2 regions of the Paenibacillus larvae subsp. larvae genome follow, and region 1 is predicted to be linked to the other one. Evidence: a T-box and tRNA genes for the amino acid it is inferred to sense, from the RefSeq annotation. Region 1 holds a T-box; the other holds one or more tRNA genes.
The links. A T-box is a leader RNA that pairs with one kind of tRNA and senses whether it is charged. The one in region 1 lies ahead of pheS (phenylalanine--tRNA ligase subunit alpha), so its partner is inferred to be a tRNA-Phe.
Positions count from the first base shown of each region.

Region 2: it encodes a tRNA-Phe, which carries the amino acid that the T-box ahead of pheS (phenylalanine--tRNA ligase subunit alpha) is inferred to sense. The anticodon was not compared.

Region 1 is NZ_CP019687.1:3,859,479-3,869,777, forward strand. Features, by position in the region: gene BXP28_RS20075 (helix-turn-helix domain-containing protein) at 1-182, opposite strand, end outside; gene BXP28_RS20080 (aldo/keto reductase) at 289-1,212, opposite strand; gene lepB (signal peptidase I) at 1,380-1,895, shown strand; tRNA gene BXP28_RS20090 (tRNA-Pro) at 1,998-2,074, shown strand; tRNA gene BXP28_RS20095 (tRNA-Gly) at 2,084-2,157, shown strand; gene BXP28_RS20100 (PTS sugar transporter subunit IIB) at 2,317-2,481, shown strand; T-box leader at 2,662-2,917, shown strand; gene pheS (phenylalanine--tRNA ligase subunit alpha) at 2,997-4,025, shown strand; gene pheT (phenylalanine--tRNA ligase subunit beta) at 4,049-6,499, shown strand; gene zapA (cell division protein ZapA) at 6,606-9,506, shown strand; gene BXP28_RS20120 (CvpA family protein) at 9,512-10,051, shown strand; gene BXP28_RS20125 (cupredoxin domain-containing protein) at 10,132-10,299, opposite strand, start outside.
Region 2 is NZ_CP019687.1:3,480,673-3,500,411, reverse strand. Features, by position in the region: gene BXP28_RS18160 (ribose-phosphate diphosphokinase) at 1-595, opposite strand, end outside; gene hisJ (histidinol-phosphatase HisJ) at 785-1,591, opposite strand; gene hisIE (bifunctional phosphoribosyl-AMP cyclohydrolase/phosphoribosyl-ATP diphosphatase HisIE) at 1,661-2,389, opposite strand; partial or broken gene hisF (imidazole glycerol phosphate synthase subunit HisF) at 2,386-3,144, opposite strand; gene hisA (1-(5-phosphoribosyl)-5-[(5-phosphoribosylamino)methylideneamino]imidazole-4-carboxamide isomerase) at 3,231-3,965, opposite strand; gene hisH (imidazole glycerol phosphate synthase subunit HisH) at 4,094-4,699, opposite strand; gene hisB (imidazoleglycerol-phosphate dehydratase HisB) at 4,703-5,302, opposite strand; gene hisD (histidinol dehydrogenase) at 5,299-6,585, opposite strand; gene hisG (ATP phosphoribosyltransferase) at 6,608-7,243, opposite strand; gene BXP28_RS18115 (ATP phosphoribosyltransferase regulatory subunit) at 7,236-8,462, opposite strand; gene BXP28_RS18105 (acyltransferase) at 8,774-9,298, opposite strand; gene ppaX (pyrophosphatase PpaX) at 9,285-9,947, opposite strand; gene lgt (prolipoprotein diacylglyceryl transferase) at 9,944-10,951, opposite strand; gene hprK (HPr(Ser) kinase/phosphatase) at 10,990-11,925, opposite strand; gene BXP28_RS18085 (ABC transporter ATP-binding protein) at 12,052-13,173, opposite strand; gene BXP28_RS18080 (PucR family transcriptional regulator) at 13,272-14,261, opposite strand; gene BXP28_RS18075 (MraY family glycosyltransferase) at 14,460-15,113, opposite strand; gene BXP28_RS25270 (hypothetical protein) at 15,047-15,364, opposite strand; gene BXP28_RS18070 (hypothetical protein) at 15,553-15,945, shown strand; gene BXP28_RS18065 (gluconate 2-dehydrogenase subunit 3 family protein) at 15,951-16,547, shown strand; partial or broken gene BXP28_RS18060 (GMC family oxidoreductase) at 16,540-18,116, shown strand; gene BXP28_RS18055 (MTH1187 family thiamine-binding protein) at 18,204-18,521, shown strand; tRNA gene BXP28_RS18050 (tRNA-Lys) at 18,616-18,688, opposite strand; tRNA gene BXP28_RS18045 (tRNA-Tyr) at 18,699-18,784, opposite strand; tRNA gene BXP28_RS18040 (tRNA-Phe) at 18,794-18,869, opposite strand; tRNA gene BXP28_RS18035 (tRNA-Asp) at 18,909-18,985, opposite strand; tRNA gene BXP28_RS18030 (tRNA-Thr) at 19,001-19,076, opposite strand; tRNA gene BXP28_RS18025 (tRNA-Val) at 19,080-19,155, opposite strand; tRNA gene BXP28_RS18020 (tRNA-Met) at 19,175-19,251, opposite strand; tRNA gene BXP28_RS18015 (tRNA-Ser) at 19,263-19,354, opposite strand; rRNA gene BXP28_RS18010 (23S ribosomal RNA) at 19,444-19,739, opposite strand, start outside.

The DNA of each region.
Region 1 (10,299 bases):
ATGAGTCCAAATTCACCAAGTTGCTTGTATTTTTTCATCCATACTTTAAGCCGATGTCTGTCCGATATACCTAGATGTTCCATGATCCTTCGATACGTCCAACCTTCCTCCAAATGCAGTCTAATGGCCTCTACTTTCATTTCATGTGGATAATGTTTAAACGTCTGACCCTTCTTCGCCATAAAAAATGCACCCCTTAGAATTCATCGGATTACCTGAGGGATTTTTCCAATGTCTATTCTAAGGGGTGCACTTCATATATAGGCGGGGATTTCTTATTTCCCGGGATTAGTCTTCTTTCCAGGCTTGGGGATGATTATCGCTCACATAACGGGCGGCCTGAGCGTTGGCTTCTGCCTGCTGAGGGCTCTTGCATCCCGGAATAACGCTGGTAACTGCGGGATGTTTGAGGCACCAGGCAAGGGACCAGGTAGCCATATTCATGTTTTCCGGCACTTCCCGCTTCCTGATTTCTTCCACTTCCTTTAATTGGCGGTCGATTTCCTCTTGTTCCTGACGTTTGCGGACATCCCCTTGCTGAAAGACGGTACCGGGTTTATACTTTCCGCTTAATAAACCGCTTGCGAGCGGAACACGGGCGAGTACGCCAAGGTTTTGATCCTGGCAAGACTGGAAGACGCCCTCTTCGGGTTTCCGGTTAAGCCGGTTATATACAACCTGAATGCTTTCCGATTTGTAGCGGGAGGAAGCATCGGTTTGTTTTAAATTATTATTTTTACTGATGGAGGTGCCCAGATGCCGGACTTTGCCCGCCTCCACCTGTTTGTCCAGCAGCGTCCATAAATCATCGTTGAAGAATTTGTTGTCAGGACCGGAGTGGAACTGGTACAAATCAATATAATCCGTCTGCAAGGCTTTTAAAGAAGCATCCAGCTGCTGCAGCATGTCTTCAGGGGACCAGCGTTCGTCTCTGGAAAGATGGGATTTAAAATGGTGCCCGAACTTAGTAGCAATGACCCAATCTTCACGTTTATGGCGTTTGATATAATCCCCGATCAGGGACTCAGATAAATGATCGCCATAGCATTCAGCCGTGTCAATCAGGTTAATTCCGAGTTCCGCCGCTTTATCCAGAATCGCATCTACTTCCGCTTGTGTGAAGTGTTTCCCCCATTCTCCCCCAAACTGCCAAGTTCCAAGGCCAATGACAGAAACTTTTATGCCGGTTTTTCCAAGTTTGCGGTATTTCATTGCTTCTCCTCCTTATCGGATTTGTTCTATATGTTCATTTAAAGGTAAAAGAACGGGAATGTCAAAAGAGCTAAGGAGGTGTGTATTTTACTTTTCATCTTGTTTTAAGGTTAGTTTTACCTGGATATGCTATATTTAGAAAAAAATTGGTTAGACGGAGGGGTAGTATGCTGACAAAAATGGCAAAAGACTGGCTGCCAAGCGTTGTCATTGCAGTTGTTATATCCTTACTTGTCAATGTATATGTGGCTCAGGCAGTTAAAGTGCCGACCGGTTCCATGATGCCTACCATCCAGGTCAACGACCGGCTGGTTGTAGAAAAAATGGTCGCCTTGACGCATTTTGATTACGGGGATATTGTTGTGTTTCATCCACCTATTGAAGAAATGGATGAGCGTTTCGTCAAAAGGCTGATTGGTCTTGGAGGAGATACCATTGAAGTGAAGGACGGAAAGCTTCTGCGAAATGGCGAAGTCATTGAAGAACCCTACATTAAAGAGCAAATGAAGTATTCGTTCGGACCTGTTCAGGTGCCGGAGGGACATTATCTTTTTCTTGGGGATAACCGGAATGAAAGTTACGATTCCCATATGTGGCCTACACCCTTTGTTCCAGAGAAAAATATAATCGGAAAAGTATTGTTCCGTTATTATCCGTTTTCCGATTTTGGAAAAGTGATATGAAAACCGAATTGGGAAAAAATTGGATGAAAAAAAATGTTGCATTTTTTTTTGTAACATGGTATATTAATTTTTGTCTTCAGCACCAAGTGCTTCGGAAGCGATCGGGACGTAGCTCAGCTTGGTAGAGCACCTGGTTTGGGACCAGGGGGTCGCATGTTCAAATCGTGTCGTCCCGACCATATAGATTTGCGGGTGTAGTTCAATGGTAGAACTCCAGCCTTCCAAGCTGGTAGCGTGGGTTCGATTCCCATCACCCGCTCCATTCATAAGAATCTGAAACCTTTACTAGCGTAAGGGTTTTTTTGATGTACTTCTAATCTTTTTTAATCATTTAGAAAAATTGTTACCGAAATTCATTTTCTAATTTTAACAAGTGTTCGCCCAAATAGATTAAAAGGAATCCTCACGATACTAAAGCTGTATGGATTATAACAAAGTAGGCATACAGGTCCTGGAACTTGTCGGCGGGAAAGAGAATATAAACAAACTAACACATTGCGCTATAAGATTAAGATTTGAGTTCCATGATGCCAAAAGTAGAAAAAGAAAAAATCGAAAAACTGCCGGGAGTTATCAGTGTTATTAATTAATTATCCGAATCCTATAATCCAGAGTTAGAGAGTTTTGAATCTTTCACGGCTGTCCAGCCGGAATGGAAAAACCTGATTAGGGTTATACTTCGACTAAATAGGTAAAAGTCCTTGCAACAAGAAGAGTCTTTGCATATAATAACTGTTAACCATAGCTTAGCCTTATAAAACCTTATATTCTTGCGTTGAAGGAGATAAGTACGCAGTGCTTCTTGCCAGGGAGGGAATACCGGAGATTGGGAGTGTTCCTGAAGAATCAGGCTGCGGAAATTCACTCTTGAGCAGTTTTTTTTGAACGGCAGTTGATTATTAGCCAAGTAGGGAAAACCGGCAGCGGACCGTTATTTCGTTAAAGTGAAGCACAGAGCGCGGCTGATGCATGCCGGTTCTTTTGCTTAACAAGGGTGGTACCACGGCTTTTTCGTCCCTTAGACGAAAAGGCTTTTTTTGTTTTTGAAAAGAACGGAACATAAGTGATTACAGGCAAGGCAGATTAAAAGGAGGGAAAACCATGAGAGAACGGTTAGAGGCGTTAAAGCAGGAAGCGTTGAAGAAACTGAACATGAAAGAAGCGGATTTACAAGAACTGAAGATCAAATACCTGGGGAAAAAAGGTCCGTTAACGGAAATTTTGAGAGGAATGGGAGCTTTGTCTCCAGAAGAGCGTCCCGTAATCGGAGATCTGGCCAATAAAGTACGGGCAGCTATAGAAAGTAAAATCTCAGAGAGACTTGCCGCAAAAGAGCAGATGGAAACGGAAGCCCGTCTGCGCCAGGAGACGATTGATGTCACATTGCCCGGAACCCCGTCCGCCCAAGGTGCAATTCATCCGCTGAATAAAGTTATTCAGGAGATTGAGGATATTTTCCTGGGCATGGGGTTCACTGTAATGGAAGGACCTGAGGTAGAGCAGGATTATTATAATTTCGAAGCATTGAATTTGCCTAAAAATCATCCGGCAAGGGATATGCAGGATTCATTTTATATCAACGAAGAAATATTGATGAGAACCCATACGTCACCGGTTCAGGTTCGGGCGATGGAGAAAAGAAAAGGAGAAGTGCCCGTCAAAATTATTTCTCCGGGCAAAGTGTATCGCCGGGATGATGATGATGCAACCCATTCTCATCAATTTACCCAAATTGAGGGATTGGTCATTGATAGAGGAATCCGTATGAGTGATTTGAAAGGGACGCTGCTCCAGTTTGTCCGCAAACTCTTTGGTCCGGATACAGAGATTCGTCTCCGCCCGAGTTTCTTCCCGTTCACGGAACCGAGTGCAGAAGTGGATGTATCTTGTATGATGTGCGGCGGATCGGGCTGCCGGACCTGTAAGCAAACCGGGTGGATTGAAATTCTGGGTTCAGGTATGGTTCATCCAAGGGTGCTTGAAATGGCCGGTTATGATCCGCAAATTTACAGCGGATTTGCTTTTGGAATGGGACCTGAACGGATAGCGATGCTGAAATACGGAGTGGAAGACATCCGCCATTTTTATACAAATGATCTGCGTTTCCTGAAGCAGTTCATGAAGTTGTAGGAGAAGAGGGAGGGACAAAGACAATGAAAGTTTCTTATAAATGGTTATCAGAATATCTGGACGTTACTGGTTATACAGCGGAAGAACTGGCCGAAAAATATACCCGCAGCGGAGTGGAAGTGGATATTGTGGAGAACCGCAACCTGGGAGTTTCCGGCGTTGTGGTGGGGTATGTAAAAACGAAGGAAAAGCATCCGGACGCGGACAAGCTGAATCTGTGCACGGTGGATGCCGGACAAGGTGAAGACCTGCAAATCGTGTGCGGCGCTAAAAATGTGGATGCAGGCGAGAAAGTTCCGGTTGCCTTGATAGGAGCACAGCTCCCCGGAGGGCTTAAGATCAAACGTGCCAAGCTGCGCGGGGTCGAGTCCCAGGGAATGATCTGTTCTGCAAGAGAGCTGGGTCTCAACGATAAGCTGCTCCCTAAAGAAATTCAGGAAGGAATTCTCGTTCTTCCGGAGAATCTGGAGGTTGGCCGTTCCATCCTGGACGTATTGGACCTCGACGACAAGGTACTGGAATTGGACTTGACGCCCAACCGTTCTGATTGTCTTAGCATGCTGGGAGCCGCTTATGAGATGGGAGCTATTCTGGGCAAGCCGGTGAAGGAGCCGGACGTTGAGGCAAGTCTTGCTTCCCGAAAAGGGATGACAAAGGCAGAGGAAACTATCTCAGTTGAAATAACAGCCAGGGAGCAATGCTCGCATTATGCAGCCAGGCTGATTGAGGGAGTAACCATCTCTGCCTCTCCGCTTTGGCTGAAAAACCGGCTGATGGCAGCGGGTATCCGGCCAATCAACAACATCGTGGATGTAACGAATTATGTCATGCTGGAATACGGTCAGCCATTACATGCGTTTGATGCGGACCAGCTTACGAATGGACATTTAGATGTAAGACTTGCCCGTGAAGGGGAAACAATTGTTAGCCTGGATGATGTGGAACGCAAGCTGCAGCCGGATATGCTGGTCATTACAGACGGGACCAAACCGGTAGCAATCGCTGGAGTTATGGGAGGAACCAATTCGGAAGTAACAGAAGGTACAGCGAGAATTCTGCTTGAATCTGCCAGATTTTCCGGAAGCTCTGTAAGAAAAACATCCAGACAGTTAGGGCTTCGATCGGAATCCAGCTTGCGTTTCGAGAAAGAAGTGAACCCCGAAGGAGTCATTCCTGCACTAAACCGTGCTGCTTCCCTGATCGCAGAATTAAGTGGAGGGAAAATCGCCGAAGGCATTGTGGAAACACGTGTATCAGAACCAGAGCCTGTGCATATTGAACTGAGCATAAATAAAGTGAATGCTTATCTGGGAACTGAATTGGTTAAAGAAGACATGAACCGGGTTCTGGACCGGCTGCATTTTACGTATGAGGAAAGCGGGGCAGACAGTGTGCTGGTTCATGTCCCCAGCCGCCGCAGGGATATTTCCCGGGATGTGGATCTGATTGAAGAAGTGGCACGTTTATATGGATATGATAGTATCCCGACTACTTTGATGAGTGGAGTGACAACACCAGGCTCCTTGACTGATGATCAGCGTATCCGCCGTGCAATCAGAAACGAGCTTACACAAACCGGGCTTCACGAAGTGATCACATATACCTTTACACATTTGCAGCAAATGAACACCCTTCCCGTTCTATTTCCCGATGCAAAACCGGTCTCATTGGCGATGCCTATGAGTGAAGAGCGCAGCATACTTCGTACCAGCCTGCTTCCGCAACTTCTGGAAGTGGCTGCCTACAACAGGAACCGGAATATCGAAGATGTATCCATTTTTGAGATAGGCAGCGCATTTGTCACCGGACAGGAAAAAGTGACAGATCAGCCGCAGGAAATCGTACTTTTGTCCATGCTTATGACAGGGAAACGTCATGGGGCTCATTGGAGGGAAAAGGCCGCTACCGTAGACTTCTATGATTTGAAGGGCGCTTTTGAGCGGGTCACCAATTATCTTGGCATCACAGGAATCGAGTATTGTGCTGAAGCCCCGGAAGGCTACCATCCGGGACGTACAGCCGGGGTTTACTTGCATACCGGAGACGGAAAACGTAAAATTGGGAGAATAGGACAACTTCATCCGGTATTGCAGAAGCAAAAAGATCTGGCAGACACCTACGTACTTGAGGTGGAGCTAACTCCTTTGATCGAGCAAGCCGGTTTCAAGATCGCTTACAAGCTCCTGCCTAAATATCCGGCAATTAGCCGTGACATTGCGGTGGTTGTGAGTACGGAAGTGCCTGTGGCTGACATGCAGCAGGTAATCCGGCAGACAGCCGGGGATCTTCTTGAGGAATTGACTGTGTTTGATGTATACACAGGCGTCCATGTAGGCGAAGGGAAAAAGAGCATAGCCTTCTCTTTGATTTACCGTCATCCGGAAAGAACCTTGCAAGACAACGAGGTAACAGAATTGCATGGACGTGTGGTCAACGCCCTGGAAGCGTCTTTCCATGCTGAATTAAGAAAATAACAATGCTGTAATTTAACTGGATGAGCAGCAGGAAATAAGGCTGGTTGTATCGAAGTTATGTCCGATATGACTGGCCTTTCAGCATATTTATGAAGGAGGTATGCCCGTGAGTGCGGAGGAAAAGACCCGAATAGTCGTTGATATATATGGAATCCCATACAAAATAGTAGCCAGCACCAGCCCGGCTTATATTAAAAAAATCGCCGCCATGGTCAATAACCAAATGGTGCAGATCTCTGAAAAAGATCCGCGGCTGGATACTCCGCGTATCGCGGTATTGGCGGCTGTTAATGCATTTGATGATGCTTTGACCATGCGGGACAAGCTGGAAAATCTGGAGCATGAATATAAAAATAAACTTCGCGAACAGGCAGGTTATGCCAAAACGCTGCAGGCAGAAATTGAAAAATTGGACAAGGAAAAACTGGATTTGTCCAAGCAGTTGGAACAGCAGGGGAAGCAGATAGGGGAAATTGCCCAGCGAGAAGAAAAGCTGAAAGAGGAGCTTAAACAAACAAAACAAAATCTGGAAGTGCTGCGCAAACAGCTTTCTGAAGTTCAGACTGCCAAAGAATTGGCCGGAAAAGAGAAAGAGAAAGCGTTGGAGCACGTGGAAAGCCTGAAAAAGGAACTTGCTGCCGGCAAAAACCAACATGAGGAGACTCTTCAGAGAGAGCAGAATCTGAAGGAGGAACTATCGAAGCTTAAAATAGAGGCAGCGGATCGTAAAAAAGCTTTAGAGGAAGAAAAACACCGTTCTAAGGAACTGAGTGGCCGAATTGAGCTTTTGGAAACAGATCTGGAACAATCCGATGCGGATAAAGAGACTATGCGTCTTAAACTAGAAGAGGAAATTGAACTAACAGCCAGCTTGAGGGAAGAAAACGGACAGCTTCAGCGTGAATTTAACCGGATACAGGAAGAAGCAGGAAAAGAAACTGCCAAATTGGCAGAGGCGGTTAAGAGAGAAGAAACAATGCGCAGTGAATTGGGCCAGACGAAAATAAGTCTGGAAAGTTCACGAAACAAATGGATACAGGCCAAACAGCAGCTGGAGGATCAGCGCAAGGAAACAGCGGATTTAAAGAAGGAAATAGAAAGCTTGAGGCAGTCCTTGTCTGCTGAACAGAAGCAAACGCAACAGCTTCAGCAAAGAAAAGAACAGCTGCGTGAGCAATTGGCAACGGCAGAGTCATCGGTGGAAAAAACAAAGGAGGAGCTGGCGTCCAAGGAACGGCGGGCTGCAGAGATGGGACAGCGGGAGACGAAGCTGCGTGAGCAGTTGGCTAAAGCAGAAGCGAATGCGCAGGAGATGGAGCAGAAGCTGCGTGAAGAGCTGCGCAAAGCGCAGGAAGCTGAGAAGAGAGCCGTCAAACAGTTGGAAGCCTCGCAAAGGGAAACAGTAGAAGCAAAGCGGGAACTGGCATCGCAGAAGGAGCGAGCTGCAGAGATGGCGCAGCGGGAGACAAAGCTGCGTGAACAGCTGGCTCAAGCGGAAACGGACGCAAAGGAAATGGAGCAGAAGCTGCGTGAAGAGCTGTTTAAGGCAGAGGAAGCCGTGGCCGAGATAAACAAACAGTTGGAGGCTTCGCAGAGGGAAGCGGCAGAAGCCAAGCGTGAGCTGGCGTCTAAGGAGCAGCGTGCTGCCGAGCTTGAACAGGAAGGGCTCGAGCTGCTTGAGAAACTGGAAGCGGCCGAAGAATTGCTCCGTAATGTTGAACAGCAATCGGGTGAAATTCAAACAGCTGCTGAACAAGAAGTGGCTCGCGTTCGTACTCAACTGGCCCAAGTTCAGCGTGAATCGGAACGGACAAACAATGAACTCCTGTCACAGCAGCAATATAACGCCGAATTGAAACAACGGATAGTGGAGCTTGAAGAACAAGGGGCTCAGGCCAGGGAGCGCATAAAGCAAGTCCTGGAGGAAGGACAGGTAGAACTCGGTAGTGTCCGGTCTGCTCTTCAAAGAACCAGAGACCAAATTAAAGCAGTTGAGCGTGAAGCTGCGTCTGTCCGCCAAGAACTGAAAGCCGAACAGCAGCGTGCTGCTGAGCTTGAACAGGAAGGCCTTGAACTGCTTGAGAAACTGGAAGCGGCCGAGAAGTCAGTCAGCCGGACAGAAGAGAATGCACGCTTGAAAGTGGAAGAAGCGCAGCAGGAAGCGATGCGGGTCAGGGGGCAGCTATCGGAGGCGTTGCGCGACAAGGAAGGGATTCAACAAGCTCTCGCAGAGGAGCAGCAGCGCTACGCTGACCTGGAACAGCAGGAAAAGGAAATCCGTAAAGAGCTATCAGGCCTTCAGGAACATGCAGATAATCTGGCACAAGAACTGGATGTGCATCAACAACTGATTGAGGAACAGGCTCAGACGGAATTGAAGCTTTGCCGGGAACTGAAAGGAGTCCGTCAATCTAATAATGAGCTCAAGGAACAGATGAATGTCAAACAAGGCCAATTAGATAAAGCATTTAAAGAAACCAAAAAATTGCAGGTTGACTTGGAATCCGCTAAAAACAACGAGGGAACTTATAGGGAAGAATTAGCTAACCTTAAGCAGGAGCTTGACAAGCAGGCGGTTCTGGAAAAAGAACTCCGTGACGGGCTGGCCGCAGTAAAAGATGAAAGAGATCGCCTGCAGCAGGAGATCAGAATGCTTCATCAAATGGCGGAACAGCAGGTGATTCAGGAGCAGGAAGTCAGACAGGAACTTCAGCAGGTTTGGGAAGAACGGGAAGCGATGAAGAGGGTGATGGAACAGCTTCAGAAAGAGGCTGCAGCCGGTTCTGAAACGCAAGAAAATCATCATCTTCTGGTAGAAGAGCTGACTTGCGAGAAACAAGAACTGCTCGAAGAAATCGAACGAAAGAAACGGGAAGAACAGCGCGTCGTACAGGAGCTGAATCAGGTCCAGTCGGATTATAGTAAGCTGCAGGATGAATATACAAAACTGCAGACGGAATATAACGAGTGGATCCAGCTTATTATGGAAGAGGAGCCTAACAACTAAGTCCTATGAATATGCTTGATTTAATTTTACTGCTTATTGTGGCAGGATGTGTTATCCTGGGTTACGTACGTGGACTGATCAATCAGCTTTTGTCTATTGCCGGCTTATTTGCCGCTTTCCTTATTGCCTATTTATACCACAGGGACCTGGCACCTTATTTGTTAGAAAAACTGCCATTATCCTCATTCGAAAATTACAACAATTATGAATTTCTGATCAAAGGTCTTCATTTGGACATATATGCAGCTAATGTACTTGCATTTGCCCTGTTGTTTTTCGGGGTCAAAATAGTACTTTCCATTGTTAAAAGAATTCTTAACGGAATAGCTTATCTGCCCGGCCTGAATTTTCTAAACCGGACTTTGGGGGCAGCATTTGGATTGCTGGAAGGAGTTCTCATTGTGGTTATTCTTGTTAATGTGATGACGATCATTCCTTCTGATAACATGCAATCACAATTAGCCGGATCCAGCCTGGCCCCTTATATCCTGGAACAATTCCCGGCACTGACCGGAAAGCTTCATGAACACTGGAAATCCTTCTGATTAATGATGAACGGCTATACGAAACCGCCCTCTTTTAGAGAAGGGCGGTTTAGATTATTATAAAGTTAAACATTTCTAACTTATTCCACAACGAGTGTTGCTTTCATATCCCCATGCCCCGTTCCACAAGGAATGCTGCATACAATGGAGAAGTTTCCTTCTTTAACAGGAGTAAAAACCTGACTGGATTTTTTGCTGTCAAGATTTATTTTATAATCCTTTATGCTTACCCCATGAATCCCTTCTTC
Region 2 (19,739 bases), 370 kb from region 1:
GTGCCGGACGCTTCTTGATCATCATCGCGAAAGGAGCGTCCATAATATTAGCAAGGCGTTCAGCTGTTGTGGCACGTCCGGCATCCGGAGACACAATAACAGGGTTCTTGATATTTTTTTTGTTCACATAGTCACTGATCAGATCAAGGGCTGTCAGATGGTCCACGGCAAAATCAAAGAAAGCCTGAATAGCAGGTGCGTGAAGATCAATAGTAATCACACGGCTTGCTCCGGCTGTATGCAGAAGGTCAGCCAGAAGTTTAGCCGAAATCGGTTCACGAGGCGCCGTTTTCCTTTCTTGTCGGGAGTAACCATAGTAAGGTAAAACTAAGTTGATTGTTCTTGCCGATGCTCTCTTGGCTGCATCCATCATGATTAAGGTTTCCACAAGGTGTTCATTAATAGGATGGGAAAATGTCTGGACGATAAATACATCACAGTTACGAACACTTTCTTCATACAAACAGTAAATCTCGCCGCTCTTAAACCGGGAAAGCTTGATCTTTCCAAGCGGCAGCCCCAGCTCGTCACAAATATGTTGTGCCAGCTTTGGATTGGAAGAGCCGGAAAAAATTTTCACATTGTTGGATTCCATGGTTACCTCCGATAGTTCTTTTTAAAAATACATGTCCAAGCAAAAGGCGGCCTCGTCTTCCAGTCAGGGCGATGCCGCCACGCGTTGAAAGATAAGAGAACCCTCTCTTATCTTTCAACAAACCTCTTTAGCTGTTTATGTCAACAGGCGCATATATTCATGGTCTATTATACATGAAATATGTCGATTTTAAAAAGAAACTACCTCACGTTTTCTATCTGTAAATATGACCAAATTTTCGAATCCTAACTCTTTCAGGCATTTTTTGGCCTCTGGTAAATATTGCCCCAGCTTTTCCGGCTGGTGTGCATCCGACCCTACTGTAACCGGAATCCCAATTTCCAGCGCATATTTCAGCATTCTCCTGCTTGGAAACATCTCTTTGCAAGGCATCCTTAGACCGGAAGCGTTCAGTTCTATGGCAATGTCAGCTTCTTTAATCACTTCCAGTGTTTGCTTCTCCAATTCATACAAAGGTTCCTCCGGAGCAAAGCCGAATCTTTTTATGACATCCACATGGCCGATAAAATCATACATTCCTGTCCTTGCCGCTTTCTGGACAGCATCGTAATAACGTTCATAAACATCCTGAATATCCTGACCTTCCCACCGGTGAGTCTGCCTATAATCCGTGACGTCCCAATCTCCTAAAAAATGTACAGAACCGATCACATAGTCCCATGGGTAAGCTTCTGTAATCCGGGCAAATTGTTCCTCATAATGCTCGATATAATCCCCTTCCAGACCTACCTTGATGGCGATCTGATCCTTATACTTTTCTTTCAATTGCAGACATTCTTCCACATATCGCGGAAGTTCCTCCATCGGCATAGCCATTTCCGGATAATAAGATGCCGGATCCACATGCAAAAGCGGCATATGATCCGACAATCCAATCTCTTTCAGGCCTATTTGAATACCGCGCTGCACATATTCTTCCAGATTCCCGGAAGCGTGTCCGCAGCGTGCATGATGCGTATGATAATCGATAAACATGAAGCCATCACTCCAAGATTTTCATTCTGGTTAGAGCAACCATTAACAGTGAACGTTTACTTCTTTGTCTTATTTCGGGACGCGAATATGACGCTTTTCCAATTCATACATGACGTCATCCAAAGGAAGCTTTAACTCCCTGAACAGAACAAGCAGGTGAAATATAAGATCAGCGGTTTCATATCGGAGTTCGTCTTTGTCCTGATTCTTAGCCGCAATAATCACCTCAGCCGTTTCTTCTCCGACCTTTTTAAGTATCTTGTCTAATCCCTTTTCAAACAAATAGGTCGTATATGCGCCTTCAGGGCGTTCTGCCTCCCTGAAAGCAATAACGGACTCCAAATCAGAAAGGATGGTAAACCTGGCGTCCCCTTCCCGGCCAAAAGATGTAAGCAGACCGTTTTCTTTGGCAGCTGAAGAGGGACAACCACTCACCAAATGGGAAGAAGCCTGCTGACCATGCGTTCCTGCAGATTGAAAACAGCTGTAACGGCCGGTATGACAGGCGGATCCCGCCGGAACAACCTTTACCAGCAAGGTGTCCTGGTCACAGTCATACGCAATATCTGTAACTTTCTGGATATTCCCGGATGTTGCCCCTTTGTGCCACAATTTTTTTTTGGAACGGCTCCAGAACCAGGTCTCTCCCGATTCAATCGTTTTATGCAGGGATCCCTCATTCATGTACCCCAGCATCAACACTTCCTTACTGGCAGCATCCTGTATAATCGCAGGAACAAGCCCCTGTTCATTAAATCGTATAAGTTCGGTCCACTGCTGCTTATTCGCTTCTGTCATCGGATCACAACCCCTTTTTCCCGTAATGCTTGTTTCACATCCGGAATCGATAACTCTTTATAATGAAAAATAGTGGCGGCAAGTCCGGCATCCGCCAGGCCTTCCGCAAACACTTCCGCGAAATGCTCAGCCTTACCTGCTCCACCAGATGCTATAACCGGAATGGAAACCGCTTCTGAAACCGCTCTGGTCAGGGAAATATCAAAGCCGTCTTTGGTCCCGTCCGCATCCATGCTGGTAAGTAAAATTTCACCCGCTCCGAGCCTTTCTGCCTGCTGTACCCATTCCAGTGCTTTAATGCCGGATGACTGGCGCCCGCCATGGGTGTAAACCTCCCATTCCTTCCAAGCCGGATTGAACTTGGCATCCACTGCGACTACAATACACTGGGCCCCGAACTTGCGGGAACCGTCGGCAATAAGCTGAGGATTGCGTACTGCCGCCGTATTTATACCGATTTTATCCGCTCCGGCTCTCAGTAATTTTCTCATATCCTCAACCTGGGAAATGCCTCCGCCCACGGTAAAGGGGATGGTAACCTCTCCCGCCGTCCGCTTCACTACCTCAATCATGGTAGCCCGCCCCTATACAGAAGCGGATATGTCCAGAAAGACCAGTTCATCGGCTCCTTCACGGTCATAGAGAGCAGCCAGTTCAACCGGATCACCCGCATCCCTCAAATTCACGAAGTTGACCCCTTTGACGACACGCCCGTCTTTCACATCCAGGCAAGGAATAATACGCTTGGCTAACATGTTCTTCTCTCCTCTGTCCAATTCCCGAAGTGGTTGAAAAAGGCTAAAAGGGAAACTTGCTGTACAGGTCTCTAAGGTTCTTTTTATTATCCGGTCTGATTAAGTGCCCGCTTCAGATCTATGGCTCCGGTATACAAGGCTTTTCCAACAATAGCCCCACTCACACCCGCAGGTGATTCAGCAGCAAGCTGCTCCAAGTCCTCCGTTTTGCTAACTCCTCCGGATGCAATGACCTTAGCGCCCGAGTTCCTGGCCAACTTCACGATCGCATCCACATTCGGCCCTTCCATCATACCGTCCCGGGAAATGTCAGTGAAGATAAAGGTAGCAGCCCCCTGCCGGGCCAGTTCTGAAGCAAGGTCCTCCACCTTTACGGAGGATGTCTCCAGCCACCCTCTTGTAGCCACGTAGCCTTCCCTTGCATCAAGACCGATCACAATCCGCTCCCGGTACCGTTCAAGCATCTGTTTCACAAATTCCCGGTCCTCAATGGCTGCCGTTCCTATAATCACCCGCTTCACACCCAAGGAAAGAAGCCGGTTTACATCCTCTTCCGTTCGGAGACCTCCTCCAACCTGAACAGGGATACTGACTGAAGAGGCAATTTCACCAATTATCACATCGTTGACGGGGTGACCGGCTTTGGCTCCATCCAAATCCACCAGATGAATCCACCTAGCTCCCTGCACTTCCCAACTGCGGGCTGCATCCACCGGGCTATCGTGATAAACGGTCTCCTTATCATAGTCTCCTTGAACCAGTCTGACACATTTCCCTCCCCTGATATCAATTGCCGGATAAATTGTAAAGGTTGCTGCCATTATCAATCCCCTGCCCTTCCCTGAATCCAATAATCGCTCATAATTCCTTAAAACCCGTTTGTTCCAGTTCCTTATTAATTCTATATTCCATAAACTTTCAGCCCTTTCAACAATTAAGGGTAGAAATTTTATTTATTGCACAAGCCTAAAAAGTTTTTCAGCAGCTGCATACCGACAGCACCGCTTTTTTCAGGATGAAATTGCATGCCGTATAGCCCCTTCCTTCCTACAATAGCTGCCACTTCATGTCCATAATCACTGGAGGCAAGCAAATCCCGGGAATCTTCTACGATAACGTGATAAGAGTGTACGAAATAAACAAACCCTTCTTTCATCCCTTCAAAAAGAGGATCTTTCTGCCTAAAAGAAAGCCGGTTCCATCCCATATGAGGGACTTTAAGCGGTCCTTGAAAACGGGCCGCCTGTCCCCGAAGGAAACCAAGGCCTTGGTGGCGTCCATGCTCTTCACTGCTTTCAAACAAAAGCTGCATGCCAAGGCAGATTCCCAGCAGGGGAAGATCAGATGCTGCAGCCCGGGCTAACGCCGAATCCATCCCTTTCATTTTTAGCTGCTCCATAGCATCCCCAAAAGCGCCTACCCCCGGCAAGATTATGCCTTGCGTTTCCTGCAGCCTGTCCGGGCCTTCAACTACCTCAGCCTGATATCCCAATCGTTCGACCGCCTTCGCTACGCTGTGCAGATTGCCCATCCCATAGTCCACAATTGCAATCATGGCCTAAAGAACTCCTTTCGTCGAAGGAACACCCTTCACCCGGGGATCGATTTGTGTTGCTTCATCCAGTACCCGGCCCAACGCTTTAAAAATAGCTTCTACCATGTGATGGGTATTTCTGCCGTAATGCAGGATTACATGTAGGGTAATGCGGGCTTCCAAAGCGAATTTCCATAGAAATTCATGTACCAGTTCGGTAGTAAAGCTGCCGACCTGGGCCGCAGGGAACTCTGCCCGGAATTCCAAGTGGGGCCTGTTGCTGATATCTACCGCTACTTGTGCAAGGGCTTCGTCCATCGGGATAAAGATATTCGCATACCGTTTGATTCCTTTCTTGTCTCCAAGCGCCTCGCGAAAAGCCTGGCCCAAGCAGATTCCGATATCTTCCACCGTATGATGGTCGTCAATATCCACGTCTCCCCTGGCCTTGACTTCCAGGTCAAACTGGCCGTGTTTAGTAAATAAGTCCAGCATATGGTTAAAGAAAGGCACATCCGTCTGCAAATCCGCCTTTCCCATACCTTCTATGGAAAAAGATAGGGATATATCCGTTTCATTCGTCGTTCGGGTAAGACTGGATGCACGTGTCTGGTTCTCTGTCATTTATAATCGCCTTCCTTCTCTAATCGGACTTCTATAGCTCTAGCATGGCCTTCCAAGCCTTCATTGCGGGCAAGTGTCGTAATATGATGCCCGTTCTCAAGGAGTGCTTCTTTACTGTAATAAAGCAGACTGGATTTTTTGACAAAATCATCCACGCTTAGCGGCGAGGAAAACCGGGCGGTTCCGTTCGTGGGAAGCACATGATTAGGCCCGGCGAAGTAATCGCCCACCGGTTCGGAACTGTAGGCTCCGAGAAAAATTGCCCCGGCGTTTTCAATGCGTGGGAGACAGGCGAAGGGATCCTCTACCAGCAGCTCCGCATGTTCGGGTGCAATCTCGTTCAGTACCCGGATGCCCTCCTCGAGATCCCCGACGAGGAGTACGGCTCCTTTAGCCGAAGTCGAAGCCTGGGCAATGGCTTTGCGCGGCAGCCGCTCCAGTTGCCGCTGTACTTCCTCGCGGACCGCCTCCGCGAGGGCTCTGCTCGGCGTGATGAGAATCGCCGGGGAGAGCGCGTCATGCTCCGCCTGCGCCAGCAGATCGGCGGAGCAATAGACCGGGTCGGCCGTTTCGTCGGCCAGGACCACAACATCTGTCGGTCCAGCCAACATATCTATGTCAACCGTGCCAAACACGTAGCGTTTGGCAAGGGCGACATAGATGTTGCCGGGACCGACGATTTTGTCTACGGCACGGATGGTTTCCGTGCCGTAAGCGAGGGCGGCGACAGCTTGAGCCCCGCCCGTGCGGTACACTTCCCGCACCCCGGCCTCCGCCGCAGCTACAAGGATGTGCGGGTTGATCGTACCTGACCCCGCCGTCCCCAGCGGGGTGACCATTGCAACTTCCGGCACACCTGCCACCTGAGCCGGAATAGCGTTCATCAATACGGAAGAGGGATAAGCGGCGGTTCCTCCCGGCACGTAAAGGCCAACCCTTCGAAGAGGACGGATAACCTGGCCCATGATACTTCCGCTCGGCTGTAAATCCATCCATGTGGATCGTTTTTGTTTCTCGTGAAACGTCCGGATATTAGCTGCAGCTTGCCGGATAGCTGACAAAGAGGATTCGTCCACCTGTTTATAGGCAGCTTCTATCTCTTCCGGGCTGACCCGAAGGTCGTGAACTTCCACCTTGTCAAACTCAAGGGCAAATTTCCTTAACGCTTCGTCTCCATGATTCCTTACCTCCCGGATAATACGCTGGACAGCAAGGTTTTGTTCTTCCGTTCCGTAGTCCACTTCTCTTTGCAAAGTAAATTCACTTGCCTGAAGAATTCTCATATCCTTCTCCCCTTCCGAACGGCTAACATTGGTTCTCTTTTGGTATAACTTGCTCCAGGGCCCGACAAATTTCTTCAATCCTCTTATTTTTCAACCGATAACTGACGCGGTTGGCAATAAAACGGCTTGTTATGGGGAACATTTCCTCATGTTCAACTAATCCGTTCTCCAGTATTGTCCGGCCTGTTTCCACCATATCGACAATCCGGTCAGCCAGGCCGATCAGAGGAGCCAGTTCAATCGATCCGTTCAGCTTGATCACTTCCACCTGCTGGCCCTGTTCCCGGAAAAATTGTGAGGCGATATTCGGATACTTGGTGGCTACTCGTGGATTCATAACTGGAGTCCAATCCGGAAGAGCAATTACCGACATTCGGCATCGTGCAATTCCCAGATCAAGCAATTCATATACATCCCGGTTCTCCTCCAGCAGCACGTCTTTGCCCACAATACCAACATCTGCGGTCCCGTATTCGACATATGTAGGAACATCGACAGGTTTTGCCATGATGAAGGACATGCCTGCCTGGGGAATATCCAGAATCAGCTTGCGGGATTCATCTTCATCAGGTACAGGAAGACCTGCCTCATTGAATAGCCTGGCGGCCTGTCTATATATCCGTCCTTTAGGCATTGCCACTTTGATCCATTCACACACGTTCTTCCCTCCCTGTTTCCTTGTCTCCAATCCATGTTAATATTTCATTGTATCCGGTTCTTTGATAAGAAGGTCCGTTTATCTTTAACCCCGATTTTTCCAGTTCACTTTCTTCGTCGATTATCAGTCTGGTTTCTACAATTATATGTTCTTCCATTCTCCGTTTTTGCACATATTGAAGTGCCTTCTTCCGGTTTTCCCGGGTATACAAAACTAACACACGTTTCGGCTGTGAAGGCTCCTCTACAAAATCAAGAATACGACTTGTCTTCAAAGAAAATCCGGTGGAAGGAGCCTGGCGGCCGAATTGCCCCATCAGATGATCATAACGCCCTCCGCTGCACACAGGAAAACCTAAATCAGCGGCATATCCCTCGAACGTCATTCCTGTATAATAGGAGAAATCCATAACCATCGTTAAGTCAATCACCACATGAGGAGTCACTTCATAAGCTTCAAGTACATCCCAGATCTCTTCCAGTTCATCAACAGCTTCCCTCGCAGCAGAACTCCCGGCCGTCTTCCGGGCTTTTTGCAGAATCTCCCTGTCTCCTCTTAGGGTAAGAACTGCTTCCAGTCTGGTGATAGTTTCCTCACTTAATCCGAAGCTGTGGATTTGTTCCCGGTATCTGACATAATTGCGGTCCAATAGACATTGTTTCAGTTCTTCCTGCCCTGCCTTTTGGTCTCCAAGCGTTTCCTCGAAAAGACAGTTCAAGTACCCTACATGGCCAAGCGCTATAGTGAACGAGGAAATTCCGACAGATTCCAGGGATGAAGCCGCCAAGCTAATAATCTCCGCATCCGCATCGGGAGAAGCATCTCCGACCAGTTCTACGCCTGTCTGAAAAAACTCGGCGTCCCTGGCCCCTTTTTCTTCATAGGCTCTAAAAATGGGCGTATGATAAGATAGCCGCAAAGGAAGGGGCTCATCCTTCAGCAAAGAGGATACTACCCTGGCAATAGGTGCCGTCATGTCCGAACGAAGGACCACTGTTGTTCCGTTGCGATCCAGCAATTTAAACAGCTTCCGGTCCTCCGTTGCGCTTGCAGCCCCAACAGTATCATAAAATTCAAGCGTTGGAGTGAGGATTTGGTTGTACCCCCATCGAGACATGCATGCGGTCACCTGCTGCTCCAGATGCCGTAGTTTCGCCGCCGCATCTGGCAGATAATCCTTAACCCCAATGAGTTTTTCAAACATTTTAGGTTTTGCCATATCGTCACCCCACCGTTTGCTCGTTTTCGCTTTAGTCCACTACCATACTACCAAAGTAAAGATATTCGTAGTGTAACATGATCAGTTAGGTGCGTCAACGAAATTCATTAACTCCTTTCATCCCCATTAAACCAAGTTACGGCTACGAAAACCGAATAAACTAACAGTAAGGGGTTTTGGGTAAGCGAATCCTCCAATGATCCCTTTCATACAGCATACAGACTGCACCAGTACCGTCCCTTCTTTTCTTCCAATATACGTAAAACCCGGTGCCAGAATTGGTACCGGGTTCTTTCCATAATAAAAAATATTCATTTTTTAAGTACAGTCCCGGGATTGAGCCCCTCTCGATCCTCTTCTGAACAAGTAATGATAAGGGGATTTCCTCTAGCATAGGCATGAGCCGGAACATCTTTATGGACTACGGCTCCGGCCGCAATGACCGCATGATCTCCAATTGTTACACCCGGAAGGATCAGACAGCCCGCTCCGATCATGACGTGTGATCCGATCCTAACATCCCCGAACCTGTACTCCTTGATCAAATATTCATGGGCTAAAATTGTCGTATTATACCCAATAATCGTATTGCTCCCTACATGAACCTTTTCCGGAAAAAAAACATCTACCATGACCATGAGCCCGAAAGCTGTCTCTTTTCCCACTTCCATACCAAGTAACCTTCGGTAGATCCAGTTCTTAAGAGGGAGGCTTGGACAATACCGGGCCGCTTGAATACAGATAAAATTCTTCATGGCTTTCCAGCGGCTGACGGTCCGGTAAATTTGCCATAGGGAATTAGGTCCTTCTACAGGAAACCTATCAGTCTTCCTCACCCTGATCCTCCTTTATTCCAACCAGTCCATAAAGATCACGCATATCCTGGATGAGATGATCCGGGTGATATTGCCTCAAATATGCTTCCCCCTTCAATGACCATCCCACTGCAACAGAAGCTACACCGGCATTGCGGGCTGCTTCAATATCATAATGACTGTCCCCCACCATTATCGTTTCTTCAGGTACAGATCCAAACCTGCTTATCGCCAGATGAATTCCTTCCGGATCCGGTTTAGGGTTTCTCACATCATCAATGGTAACTATCACATCCAGATACGGTGATAGCCCGGACAGTTCGAGGCCAAGTTCTGTTGTTCTGCGTATCTTGCTAGTTACCACACCCAGTTTAACCCCTCTGCTATGAATACGTGCCAGAACTTCTTTTACATGAGGAAACGCCCTGACATAACGGTCATGCTGGTCATAATTGAACGTACGGTACAAAGTAATCAAGTCAGTTACCTCATCCCGGCCGCTAAAAAATTGGAGCTGCTCCGTAAGGGGGCGGCCCATCTGGAGAATGATCGCTTCCCTGTCCAATGGAGTTGGTGTCTGTCCTTGAAGTGCGTGGATAAAAGACTGGATAATCAGTTCATTCGTATCCAGAATCGTTCCATCCAGGTCAAATAGCAGCGTATTGATCATTGAGGCGGCTCCTTTTGTTCCGTACTTGCAGGGGGGACTTCCGCAGCAGCCGGATTCTCTTGCAGACTCTTGGCATTTTTAATCTCCACCGGGCCCAGGACGGTTCCATCCGTAAGCACTATGGGGTCTAAATAACGGACTTTGGCCGTTCCCCGTACTCTTCTTACAATGATGAAGATGGCGGCGGCAATTATAATCAAAACTCCTACCAGCTGAGAAATTCGGATATTGTCCCCGTATGTCATGGCACCGGGCTCAAATCGAAGCGTCATAGGTGACCACAAAGCATCCATCAATTGGGCCAGCCACGCAGGTCCGGAGAAAGACAAACTATCCGTGCGAAGCCCTTCTACAAAAAAACGTCCGATTGAGTACCAGATAAAATAACTCATGAACAGTTCTCCCGCCCGCAGGAAAGGCCGTCTTCTAAGCCACAGCAGAATCAGGATACCCATAACATTCCATAAAGATTCATATAAAAAAGTTGGGTGATAGTAAACGCCGTTAATATTCATTTGGTTCACGATAAAATCCGGCAGGTGCAGAGTGTTCCGCAAAAATGATTCGGTAACCGGACCCCCGTGCGCCTCCTGATTCACAAAGTTACCCCATCTGCCGATAATCTGACCCGCTAATAAACTGGGGGCACAGATATCTGCAATCCGCCAAAAAGAGTACTTTTTCTTCCTCACATAGATTAGCGCTCCGATAATCGCTCCAATTAGCGCTCCATAGATGGCAATACCGCCATTCCAAATTGCAAAAATCTGGCCTAAATTATCTTTATAATCTTCCCACTTCATTGCCACAAAATAAATTCGGGCTCCGATAAGGGCAGTTGGTACTCCAATTAGAAGCAGATCCATGAAAAAGTCCGGAGGGATACGGAATTTTTTTCCTTCCCTTATAGCAAGCAATAATCCTATCAGCGCACCAGTACCTAGAATAATGCCATACCATCGAACTGTTAAAGGACCCAACGTAATAGCTATCGGGTCAATCATATAAATAAACCCCTCCTTGTCTTATATATCCCCGTGACTTAATCGTCCAAATCTTCGGCAATGGTCTCAGTTAGCCGGTTTGTAAATTGAAGAGCCGCATTATAGCCCATCCGTTTCAACCTGTAGTTCATTGCAGCCACCTCAATAATAACCGCAAGGTTTCGGCCGGGACGGACAGGAATTGTTACCAATGGCAGGTCGGTGTCTATGATCCGGGTGGTTTCCTCATCCAGACCAAGACGGTCATACTGTTTGTCCTGCTGCCAGGTTTCGAGCTTGACCACTACCGAAATCTTCTTTTCATTGCGGACAGCACCGGCACCGAACAAAGTCATAACATTAATGATGCCCACTCCGCGGATTTCCAGGAGGTGCCGGATCAATTCAGGTGCATTCCCGGACAAGACATAATCTGCGGTCTGACGGATTTCCACGGCATCGTCGGCCACAAGACGGTGTCCCCTTTTAACAAGTTCCAGGGCTGTCTCGCTTTTTCCAATTCCGCTTCCTCCCGTAATCAGCATACCTACTCCATAAACATCCACTAAAACCCCATGAATGGTTGTGGAAGGCGCCAGTTTGTTCTCCAGATAGTTGGTCAGGCGGCTGGCAAGAATGGTTGTGGCTACTTTGCTCCGCAGTACCGGAAGATGATGCTTCGCCGCTTCCTCTATAATTTCATCGGGTATATCCAGTCCTCTTGTTATAATAATGCATGGAGTTTCGGGAGAGGTACACAGCTGCCTGGCTCTCCTTTGACGGATTGGTCCTGTGAGGGTTTCATAAAAGGACATTTCCGTCTTTCCCAATAACTGGACCCTTTCTTGTGGATGATAATTGAAATATCCGGCCATCTCCAGACCCGGACGATACAAATCAGCAACGGTGATGGTACGTTTCAACCCTTCTTCTCCGCTGATGACTTCTAATTTGAATGTCCGTACCAAATCAGCCACTTTCACTTTTTTCGCCATATGCTGTTATCCCCTTTACTTTGCCAATACTCCCATCGTAATGGAATTAGGCTTTGAAATCAATAAACCGTTGATTCATATACACAAAAAGCCAGTCACAAGGACTGGCTTTGAATGACGAAGGGATTACTTCAACAGAATGGACTCTGTTGTCTCTTTATCAAAGAAATGAACTTTGTTCATGTCTAAAGCAAGTTTAACGGTAGAGCCTTCCTTCAAACCGGAACGGCCATCTACACGGGCAATTACAGAACTTGTTCCAATGCCGTTAATGTACAGGTTCATCTCATGGCCCAGGTTCTCTGCCACTTCTATGTTGGCACTCACGATGGAATTGGGGGAAGCTTCAAGGAATACAGGCTCTTCGTGAAGATCCTCCGGACGAATACCCAGAACGACTTCTTTATTTGTATACCCTTTTTCACGAAGCAATTTGGCCTTGCCTTCAGGAATTACAATGTTGACTCCCGGAGCTTTGAACAGGAGTTCGTCATTTTCTTCGGAGATAGCCCCGTCTACAAAGTTCATAGATGGAGAACCAATAAATCCGGCTACAAACATGTTCACCGGGAAGTTATAAATTTCTTTCGGAGAAGCCGCTTGCTGAATAACACCTTTATCCATAACAACAATACGGTCACCCATAGTCATGGCCTCAGTCTGGTCATGCGTAACGTAAATACAGGTGGTTTCCAGACGTTTTACAAGTTTACTGATAACTGCACGCATCTGTACCCGCAATTTAGCGTCCAAATTGGATAATGGTTCGTCCATCAGGAACACTTGAGGTTCACGGACAATCGCCCGGCCCAAGGCAACACGCTGACGCTGACCTCCGGAGAGCGCTTTAGGCTTACGGTCAAGCAGATGCTCAATTTCCAGAAGTTTAGCCGCTTCGCGGACTCGGGTATCAATATCAGCTTTCTTGAATTTACGAAGTTTCAAACCAAATGCCATGTTTTGGTACACGTTCATGTGAGGATATAGCGCGTAGGATTGGAAAACCATTGCGATGTCACGGTCTTTGGGAGCCACATCATTGACCAGGCGGTCTCCGATATAAAGCTCACCTTCGGTAATTTCCTCCAGACCTGCAACCATGCGAAGTGTAGTGGATTTCCCGCAGCCGGAAGCCCCAACTAGGACCAGAAACTCTTTGTCTTTTATTTCAAGATGGAAATCTTTAACCGTAGCTTCATCGTTACCGGGATATTTTTTAACAATGTGATTTAAACGAACGCCTGCCATGTTTCTCATTCCCCCATCATGGTTTGGATTCAAAATCTGATTATTTCCATCTTACAGGACTTCTCCACTTGTGACTATGCACAATCCCTACAAAAAAATTACTTTCTGTTTGTTACTTTGTACAATAACAGAGCTATCTTAACAAGAACCGCGTGGTGAAAATTCCTAACGTCAAGGCTTGTTTCCTGTTTGAACTTGTCCAGCCTGTAAAGAAGGGTATTTCGGTGGATATACAGCTTCTTCGCCGTTTCACTCACATTGCAGTCCAGCCCGAAAAACTGTTCCAATGTAGTTTGTGTTTCTGTATCCAATACGTGGTCAATGCCTCCCAGCACCTGTTCCAAAAAAAACGCCTTCTCTTCCGCGGGAATTTTATGCAGCAAACCTTCAAGCCTTAATTTCCACGGCATATGAATATAACTGGAAACGTGATTAGTCCTGCCCACCATAATGGTCTCCCTCAAACTAAGCATGGTTTTAAGTAGAGACTTTACCGGCTTGATCGGATAATGGATAGCAAGATGGCTTTCTCCTACCCATTCATTTGCCAGCATTTCATGGAGTCCCAGTACAAGGGCATCCAAGGTTTGCTCTATGTTCTCCTCTTCCCCTTCTTCTCTCTCTGCGGCATTAGTCAACAGGGATTCGGGGGCCAGAATAAACCACTCTTTATCTAAAAGGGGGATCAGACAAATGTCCGCATCAAAAAAGGACTCCAGCAGTTTTTTTAAATCTTCGTACGTAACCTTATAGGATGAAGAATAGTCCCCATACAATAACAAAGGGATTTTGGAGGAATAAAATGAAACCTGGGATGCCAAGGCATCGGGAAGATCTGTATCCGTTACACCCTGTTCCGCCTTCTTAAGCATCCATTCGGAAATTTCCTCCGCTTTGCGTTGTTCCTTTGAGACGGCCGGTTTCTGCTTTTTATCCTGCAAATCCAAAGTTTCAACCAGCATTTCAATAAGTCTTCTTTCAGAAGGGCTTACCTGCTTTTTGTTCATTCGCAAACAAAGGACCTGGTCTTTGGATTGGTTCAATTCCACCAGAAGACAGTCCCCGCTTTCCAAACTTCTTCTCCGCATTTTTTCCCCTACATGCTCCCCTGAAAAGCCTATCCAATCCTTTTTAGGCGTTCAAACTATTTGAACCTCTGATCCTAAAACCGCTTCCAATTGTTCCTTGATCCCTTCTGCGTCCATTTCTGATCTCCCTGCCATGAAATTTGTAAACTTCTCTTTTTCTTTATATTAGCATAGGAGGACGGAGCGCATCAGCACTGTTTATTGAAAAGCAAGCAAGAGCACTATGGAAACCAAAGAAAATACGGCACTAACCAAATATAGAAATGAAACGCTTTGGGTTTGCGTTAATCCCCACGCCATCAGACAGTGGTGGGTATGCAATTTATCCGCTTTATGCAGCCCTTTCTTTTGGATAAACCTGCGGGCAAAAACAATGACGGTATCCAATATGGGAACACCCAATGCTAGAACAGGAACGAAAATAGAAATGACCGTTGCACTCTTAAATGCCCCGTCAATTGAGATAACGGCCAGTGTATAACCAAGATAGATGGCTCCTGCATCCCCCATAAAAATGCGGGCAGGGTGAAAGTTAAAAAAGAGAAAAGCCAAGCAGGCTCCGGCAAGGGAACCCGCTAAAACGGCAGGCTCTGTCTGCTGCATTAGAAAAGCCGTTATTAGTAAAGTAAGCGAGGAAATGGTCACAATCGCTGAAGCGAGTCCGTCCAAACCGTCTATAAAGTTAACCATATTGGTGATGCCAAATACCCAGGCCATTGTAGATAACCAGGAAATCCAGGCTGGAAAAAGGACCATGCCCGTCCCCATTTCAAGCTTGGACACCCCTATAATTTCAATACCAAAAAAACGGGGATGGCCGAGACAATAAGATATATGATAAGCCGCGGCCAAACAGGAAAGTCTTTTCCTTTTGTTTTGAACCAGTCGTCAAAAAGTCCCATAAGCATTAAGACGGTTCCTCCTGTTCCTACTGTAAGAACAAGAGCTGAGCCCCGAGTAAAAAGAATCATGGCTGTTAAACTTGCTATGTAAAGAGCAATTCCGCCCAAAACAAAACCGATCCGGAAAGCAATGGCTCTTAGACCAGGAACAAGAATCAAGACAAAGAGGAAACTGACAAGGACAGGCAGCAAATAAAACAAGAGCGATTTTCTCCTTTCTTCCGGTTATAAATCACCTGCTGAATTTCAATATTAGGTTTCCCTTTCCGTACATCCGCTCATTCCCCGGAAAAGGATGCCAAATTTTATTGTGTTTTCTTTCCAGACGGTTTCATGATTATCCCTACCTTATTTTGGAAACAAATAATATAGAGGAAGGAGGAAATGAGATGGTTTGGGTCGGATGGCCGTTAGCACGAATTGTGATTTTATTTGTCGCATTTGCATATATTTTCATTGGCATACAAGTAACCATGAGTCACTATAGACAGAATTTCCACCAAAAGATCATGCTCGTACCCGTTCTGTCCTCCCCCTTTTATGTGCTATTTGCTGCAGCTTATGCCTTATTTAATCTGCAATGGTACGGATGGATTTTTGCCTTTCTGATGTGGATTGCCGCTATTTCAGGGTTAATCGGTTTTTACTATCATTTTAAAGGTGTCGGAGTTCGTGTCGGCGGATATGCCGGCCGCAATTTCCTGATAGGTCCTCCTGTCATAATGCCGCTTATGTATTCAGCCATGGGGGTATTGGGGCTGCTTGCATATTACTGGAGGTGAATCAGATGGCAGAATCAAGCCATTACCCTAATTATGATGTCATGAGGGAACAGAATGCCTGGGACGAACATACCCGGAAAATTGTATCGGACCGGCTTTTTCATACTCACGGATACCATTTTTTATCCGAAACGGAAGCTGAACAGTTAAGGGCATGGTGTTCATTACTTATGGATGACCCCCGTACAGATGTGATCCAGTATGTTCTCAGTCATATCGATAGTACACTTGCCCAGAATAAAGGAGAGGGCCAAAGGCCAGCCGGCACGCTGGAGCAGCGGGACCTGATCCGCAAAGGTCTGATTTCTGTTGAGGTAGCCTGTCAAAGCTTATATGGACAGTCCTTTTACCAGCTTTCTCAGGACAAGCAGCGATCTTTCATGGAACAAGTAGTTGAGCAAAGGATCCCTCTATCCGGTGAGCTGGCCGGGATAAATCAGAAAGCTTTTTTTCAAAAGTTACTTTTACTGACTATAGAATCTTATTACTCTCATCCGAAAATCTGGTCCGAAATCGGATACGGGGGACCCGCTTATCCACGGGGATATGTACGGGCAGACCGGGAGCATCTGGATCCATGGGAGGCACAGACGGATGATTAAACGTAGATTTGAAAATGAAACTGTGGATGTAGTCATCGTCGGTGCAGGGGCTGCCGGAGGCGTTTTGGCTAAAGAACTCAGTGAGGCCGGAATGAGTGTAGTTGTCCTTGACGCAGGCCCAATCCGGGATCCCCAGCACGATTTTGCCAGTGATGAACTGTCCATGAAACAGTTGGGTTGGCAGGATACCCGGATCGTGGACGGCCGGCATCCACTTGAAATGGGTCATAATAATTCCGGGTTTGGAGTGGGCGGGGGAACCCTTCATTTCACAGGTGTTTTTCTGCGTTTTCACGAATCAGATTTTAAAACCAAGTCTATTGATGGGGTTGGTCAGGACTGGCCCATTCATTATAAAGATTTAGAACCTTATTATACAAAAATTGAAAAGGAGATTGCTGTCTCCGGCCCCCGTTATTTCCCATGGGGGAATTTTAACGGACCTTATCCGTACCCCGAAAGAGATCCGTTAAGCCCTAATGCTTACCTGTTCCAAAAAGGATGCGAACAATTAGGGATACCATCGGTAACTGCCCCTCTAGCGATATTATCAGCTCCATTCGAAGGACGTCCCCCTTGCATTAATAGAGGATTTTGCAATCAGGGATGTATGCCTAATTCAAAATTCAGCACACTGATCGTGCACATTCCCAAAGCACTAAAGGCTGGCGCAGAGGTACTTTCAGAATGTATGGCGACTCAAATCATTCTTGGACCTGACGGAAGGGCCTCAGGCGTTCTCTTTCATCATAAAGGAAAGGAGTACAGGCAAAAAGCAAACCTGGTTATTCTTTGTGCATATGTTGTTGAAACGCCGAGACTTCTTTTGAACTCTTTCACCCCTTCTCATCCGGACGGGTTGGCCAATAGCAGCGGCTGGGTAGGAAGAGGGATTATGACTCACAGCAGCTATGATGTTTATGCCAAATTTGAGGACGAAGTCCGTGTTTATAAAGGAACACCCGTCTTAGCCACTACTCAGCATTTTTATGAATCCGATAAAGAAAGAGGCTTTATGCGAGGGTATACTCTCCATGCTCACGGTGCCCGTCCCCTTTCTTTCGCTAAAGGAATCGTAAAATCTGGTACACCGGTTCCTTTATGGGGACCCAAACTTAGAGAAAGTATGCTGGATTACAACTACTACGGGCGTTCCACAATGGTCGGCGAAGTCCTTCCGCATGAAAATAACCGCATTGCTTTGGCCAGGGACAAAGATCAGTACGGGATGCCGAGGGCTAAAGTAACTTTCAGCTATGGGGGAATGATCTTAGACTGATTGAGCATGCTGTTACCCAAATGAAAAATATCTGGGAAGCAGTCGGAGGGAAAACTGAATTTGTCGTCCCTGACAGCGCCCATTTGATGGGAGGATGCAGAATGGGGGCTAATTCTTCGGATTCCGTTGTGAATTCATTTGGTCAAACACATGATATTCCCAACCTGTACATTTGCGATGCCAGTATATTTGTTACCTCAGGAGGAGGAAATCCAACCAATACGGTCATGGCCTTAGCTTCCAGAACAGCAGAGCATTTGATTGACAAAGCCGTAAGGCACGAGCTCTAACCTGTTCCTTCCCCTAAAACTGGCTCCTTGGACCCAGGTATTCTACAATGGAACAGTAGGTTAAATTTAAAGAAGGGGAGAAATACAATGGCAATTGTAGAATTTACAATCGTTCCGATTGGAACCGGGTCTACCAGTTTGAGCTGCTACGTAGCAGATTTGTACAAGGTTCTTGAACAGAAAACAGATATCAAGTTCCAAATGAATTCGATGAGTACTACCATTGAGGGACCTCTGCACCGTCTCTTAGAGATAGTCGAGGAATTGCACGAGATTCCTTTCCAGGCAGGGGCAAAGCGGGTGTCTACTTCCATTAAGATTGACGATCGCCGGGATAAGGAAGGTTCTTCAGAACAAAAACTACAGTCTGTTAAAAATCAATTGGCTAAATCCTCAATATTATAAAAACTGCTCATAAAGAGCAGTTTTTATATTTATCCAGATATCATTTTATTATTAAAACAATGTTAGATTCGGGTCTCTATTGCTTAATGAAAAGTGAGCCATGAAGGACTCGAACCTTCGACACCCTGATTAAAAGTCAGGTGCTCTACCAACTGAGCTAATGGCTCTTATAAAAAATGGTGGAGGCTGATGGATTCGAACCACCGAACTCGTAAGAGAACAGATTTACAGTCTGCTGCGTTTGGCCACTTCGCTAAGCCTCCACAATGCAATGGTGGCTCGGGACGGAATCGAACCGCCGACACGAGGATTTTCAGTCCTCTGCTCTACCGACTGAGCTACCGAGCCATATTATTAAGTTGTTCGGGTCTATCTCTTAGAAATAAATGGCGGAGCTGACGGGATTCGAACCCGCGGTCTCCTGCGTGACAGGCAGGCATGTTAGGCCTCTACACCACAGCTCCTGATAAAAGTTCATGTGGTGCCGGCGAGAGGACTTGAACCCCCAACCTACTGATTACAAGTCAGTTGCTCTACCAATTGAGCTACACCGGCAAATGGTGGACGCTGACGGGATCGAACCACCGACCCTCTGCTTGTAAGGCAGATGCTCTCCCAGCTGAGCTAAGCGTCCTTATATCTTGAATAAATTATGGTAGCGGCGGAGGGGCTTGAACCCCCGACCTCACGGGTATGAACCGTACGCTCTAGCCAGCTGAGCTACGCCGCCTTAAGACGAACTGGCGGAGAGAGAGGGATTCGAACCCTCGCACCGCTTACGCAGTCTAACCCCTTAGCAGAGGGTCCCCTTATAGCCACTTGGGTATCTCTCCGTATAACCAGTGATACATAATAGGAACAGGTTTTTTTGCACCCTGAAAACTAGCAGCGAAGCAAAGTGTACTTAGAACAGTTGTTTCTTTAGGATAAGCCCTCGACCGATTAGTATTGGTCAGCTCCACGCATTACTGCGCTTCCACCCCCAACCTATCTACCTCGTCGTCTTCAAGGGGTCTTACTACTTGGGAAATCTCATCTTGAGGCGGGCTTCACGCTTAGATGCTTTCAGCGCTTATCCCTTCCGTACATAGCTACCCAGCTGTGCTCCTGGCGGAACAACTGGTACACCAGCGGTACGTCCATCCCGATCCTCTCGTACTAAGGACAGCTCCTCTCAAATTTCCTGCGCCCACGACAGATAGGGACCGAACTGTCTCA